One region of the Paenibacillus sp. FSL K6-2862 genome, then DNA from elsewhere that is predicted to be linked to it. Evidence: a T-box and tRNA genes for the amino acid it is inferred to sense, from the RefSeq annotation. Region 1 holds a T-box; the other holds one or more tRNA genes.

Region 1 (2,178 bases):
TCGATATAACCGTATTGGAATCAGAACGTCGATTCTGCAAGTGCAAGTCGTTCAAGCTGCTATATGACATCTTGCATACGACCCTTTGGGTGATACCCATGTGCTGCAAACCTTCTCGGAACGGGAAGGAACTTTAACAGGAGGTGGACAGCATGCCATTAACGCCGCTGGACATACATAACAAGGAATTTTCCCGACGCTTGCGCGGGTATGACGAGGATGAAGTCAATGAATTCCTGGATCAAGTCATCAAAGATTACGAAGGCGTCATTCGCGAGAACAAAGAGCTGAGCAATCAGTTGCTGTCCGTTCAGGAGAAACTGGATCATTTTGCTACAATTGAAGAGACGCTCAGCAAAACGATTATCATAGCGCAGGAAGCAGCCGACGATGTGAAGAACAATGCGAAGAAGGAAGCACAGCTCATTGTGAAGGAAGCAGAGAAAAATGCTGACCGGATCGTGAACGAGTCCTTGGCGAAATCCCGCAAGATTGCTTTGGAAGTGGAAGAACTGAAAAAGCAGGCTTCGATCTACCGGGCCCGTTTCCGTACGCTTGTTGAAGCTCAGCTCGAACTGCTGTCTCAGGATGGATGGGAAGCACTGGAGAGTCGCGAACAGGAAGTCCGTGATCGTGAACGGGAAATGAAGGAAATTTATTAGTCTGCCTGCCCGGTTGACTTTTGACTCTAAAGAGGCTATAACTATATTCATAATGAATAATGATTCCATGACGGGTTCAAGTACGTTATGATCTCATCCCTCAGAGAGTTGGCGGTTGGTGCAAGCCAATGGATGAGTTATAGCCGAATATCTCCCCGGAGAAGTGACGCTGAAGCGGTGATGAATGGCCGTGCGTAAGCGAAACCGTAAGCCGAACGTTATATCGGCACCCTGCTGTAGTTAAGCGGGGCACAAGTGCTGTTAATGACAAAGCATACCCATGTGATTGGATATGGTTTGTGATGAACAGAATTAGGGTGGTAACGCGAGCACAACCTCGTCCCTTTCCAGGGATGGGGTTTTTTTGTGTCCAAAATGTGAATTGTGGACGGTCCACAATCCAATTATTGAAAGGAAGATCATGATGCAAAGAGTGGATGTCAAAGAGAAAGCACGCGCTAGAGAGCTACGCATGCTAAACAAGTGGAAAACGGAAAATACGTTTAAGAAATCAATCGAGAATCGTGAAGGCAAACCGAATTTCGTGTTTTACGAAGGACCGCCGACTGCAAACGGCAAGCCGCATATCGGTCACGTGCTGGGACGCGTTATTAAGGACTTTGTAGGACGTTACAATACGATGAAAGGTTACCGTGTGGTTCGTAAGGCTGGCTGGGATACACATGGATTGCCTGTTGAGCTTGGAGTACAGAAGAAACTCGGCATTTCCCATAAGTGGGAGATCGAAGATTATGGCGTGGAAAAATTCATCAACGAATGTAAAGCAAGCGTATTTGAATATGAGCAGCAATGGCGTGATCTGACAGAAGGTATTGCTTACTGGACGGATATGGATAACCCTTACATCACGTTGGACAATAACTACATTGAGAGTGTATGGAATATCCTTGCTACGATTCATGAGAAAGGACTTCTCTACCGCGGACATCGTGTGAGTCCATACTGTCCATCTTGTCAGACTACCCTGAGTTCCCATGAAGTTGCCCAAGGGTACAAGGATGTCAAAGACCTTAGTGCCACAGCCAAATTTAAGCTGGATGACAGCGGTGAATTTGTGCTTGCCTGGACGACTACGCCGTGGACACTGCCTTCACACGTTGCACTCGCAGTTAATCCAGACATGGAATATTCCCGTGTACGTCAAGGTGAAGAAGTGTACATCATGGCAACCAATCTCGTGGAAAAAGTCATGAAGGACTCGAAAGGCGAGTATGAAGTCATCGGTTCACTGAAAGGCTCTGATTTAGTTGGTAAAACGTATGATCCTCCATTCAACTACGTGCAGGCTGAAAAAACAAACGTGATTCTTGGTGCAAGCTTTGTAACGGATGCAAGTGGTACAGGGATTGTACACATGGCACCGGCACATGGTGAGGACGATTACCGCGTATGTCGCGAGAATGGCATCAGTTTTGTCAACATGGTAGACCTTGAAGGTAAATTTGTGGCAGAGGTTACGGATTTCGCGGGACGCTTCGTTAAGGATTGCGATATT
Region 2 (2,178 bases), 4.4 Mb from region 1:
GAGATCCGGTGAAATTTTAATACCTGTGAAGATGCAGGTTACCCGCGACAAGACGGAAAGACCCCATGGAGCTTTACTGCAGCTTGATATTGAATTTGGGTACGATCTGTACAGGATAGGTGGGAGCCTTTGAAGCATGAGCGCCAGCTTGTGTGGAGGCACCGTTGGGATACCACCCTGATCGTATCTAGGTTCTAACCTGGTGCCCTTAGCGGGTACGGGGACAGTGTCAGGTGGGCAGTTTGACTGGGGCGGTCGCCTCCTAAAGAGTAACGGAGGCGCCCAAAGGTTCCCTCAGAATGGTTGGAAATCATTCGAAGAGTGCAAAGGCATAAGGGAGCTTGACTGCGAGACCTACAAGTCGAGCAGGGACGAAAGTCGGGCTTAGTGATCCGGTGGTACCGCATGGAAGGGCCATCGCTCAACGGATAAAAGCTACCCTGGGGATAACAGGCTTATCTCCCCCAAGAGTCCACATCGACGGGGAGGTTTGGCACCTCGATGTCGGCTCATCGCATCCTGGGGCTGAAGTAGGTCCCAAGGGTTGGGCTGTTCGCCCATTAAAGCGGTACGCGAGCTGGGTTCAGAACGTCGTGAGACAGTTCGGTCCCTATCTGTCGTGGGCGTAGGAAATTTGAGAGGAGCTGTCCTTAGTACGAGAGGACCGGGATGGACGTACCGCTGGTGTACCAGTTGTTCCGCCAGGAGCACCGCTGGGTAGCTATGTACGGACGGGATAAGCGCTGAAAGCATCTAAGCGTGAAGCCCCCCTCAAGATGAGATTTCCCAGTATGTAAGACCCCTTGAAGACGACGAGGTAGATAGGCTGGGGGTGGAAGTGCAGTAATGCATGGAGCTGACCAGTACTAATCGGTCGAGGGCTTATCCAAATTGCAGGTTTTAGTCGCAAGTTTCGTTTCGGATCTAGTTTTCAGAGAATAATCTCTGAAATGAAAATCGGTACATCACTCCAATGTGTGTATGATTTTCAGTTCCACAAAATGCATTTGTTACACAAATGCTCGTTTGGTGGCGATAGCGGAGGGGTTCCACACGTACCCATCCCGAACACGACCGTTAAGCCCTCTAGCGCCGATGGTACTTGGACCGAAGGGTCCTGGGAGAGTAGGACGCTGCCAAGCGATTCCCTTTGGGGTATTTTTTTTGCCCCCCTCGTAGAGAAAAAGGGATTTATATACGGGCCCTTAGCTCAGTTGGTTAGAGCGCACCTCTGATAAGGGTGAGGTCGGTGGTTCGAGTCCACCAGGGCCCACCATAATGATTCACCAGATAAACGTGGGGCCATAGCTCAGCTGGGAGAGCGCCTGCCTTGCAAGCAGGAGGTCAGCGGTTCGATCCCGCTTGGCTCCACCATTCCCTGATAGCTCAGTTGGTAGAGCACTCGACTGTTAATCGAGTTGTCACAGGTTCGAGTCCTGTTCGGGGAGCCATATGGAGAGGTGTCCGAGTTGGCCGAAGGAGCACGATTGGAAATCGTGTAGGCGCCACAAGCGTCTCGAGGGTTCGAATCCCTCTCTCTCCGCCAGAAGATTTTTTAGTGAGGCCCGTTGGTCAAGGGGTTAAGACACCTCCCTTTCACGGAGGTAACAGGGGTTCGAATCCCCTACGGGTCATAGATATGGAGGCTTAGCTCAGCTGGGAGAGCATCTGCCTTACAAGCAGAGGGTCGGGGGTTCGAGCCCCTCAGCCTCCACCATATAACTTTTATAACGACGCGGGGTGGAGCAGCCCGGTAGCTCGTCGGGCTCATAACCCGAAGGCCGCAGGTTCAAATCCTGCCCCCGCAATTATACTTTCCTAAGAGAAAGTGATCTGGAACCGTGGTGTAGTTGGCCTAACATGCCTGCCTGTCACGCAGGAGATCGCGGGTTCGAATCCCGTCGGTTCCGCCATTTTAATCAATTCCACACTTTACACCGTGCCGGTGTAGCTCAACTGGTAGAGCAACTGACTTGTAATCAGTAGGTTGGGGGTTCAAGTCCTCTCGCCGGCACCATTTATTACTTTCACATCTTAATCTATAGTAGAATGTATATTATAGACAAGGATGGGAATACTGAGATACTCTCAGGTTGAATTATGGCGATCGTGGCGAAGTGGTTAACGCACCGGTTTGTGGATCCGGCATTCGGGGGTTCAATTCCCCTCGATCGCCCC

What was found. The T-box of region 1 lies ahead of ileS (isoleucine--tRNA ligase). A T-box ahead of a tRNA ligase gene usually reads a tRNA of that ligase, here a tRNA-Ile.
Region 2: it encodes a tRNA-Ile, which carries the amino acid that the T-box ahead of ileS (isoleucine--tRNA ligase) is inferred to sense. The anticodon was not compared.

The regions. Positions count from the first base shown of each region.
Region 1 is NZ_JBBOSN010000001.1:4,747,145-4,749,322, reverse strand. Features, by position in the region: gene MHB82_RS21470 (DivIVA domain-containing protein) at 153-662, shown strand; T-box leader at 721-1,010, shown strand; gene ileS (isoleucine--tRNA ligase) at 1,087-2,178, shown strand, end outside.
Region 2 is NZ_JBBOSN010000001.1:345,432-347,609, forward strand. Features, by position in the region: rRNA gene MHB82_RS01610 (23S ribosomal RNA) at 1-890, shown strand, start outside; rRNA gene rrf (5S ribosomal RNA) at 1,026-1,142, shown strand; tRNA gene MHB82_RS01620 (tRNA-Ile) at 1,200-1,276, shown strand; tRNA gene MHB82_RS01625 (tRNA-Ala) at 1,299-1,374, shown strand; tRNA gene MHB82_RS01630 (tRNA-Asn) at 1,376-1,451, shown strand; tRNA gene MHB82_RS01635 (tRNA-Ser) at 1,455-1,546, shown strand; tRNA gene MHB82_RS01640 (tRNA-Glu) at 1,563-1,634, shown strand; tRNA gene MHB82_RS01645 (tRNA-Val) at 1,642-1,717, shown strand; tRNA gene MHB82_RS01650 (tRNA-Met) at 1,735-1,808, shown strand; tRNA gene MHB82_RS01655 (tRNA-Asp) at 1,836-1,913, shown strand; tRNA gene MHB82_RS01660 (tRNA-Thr) at 1,942-2,017, shown strand; tRNA gene MHB82_RS01665 (tRNA-His) at 2,104-2,178, shown strand, end outside.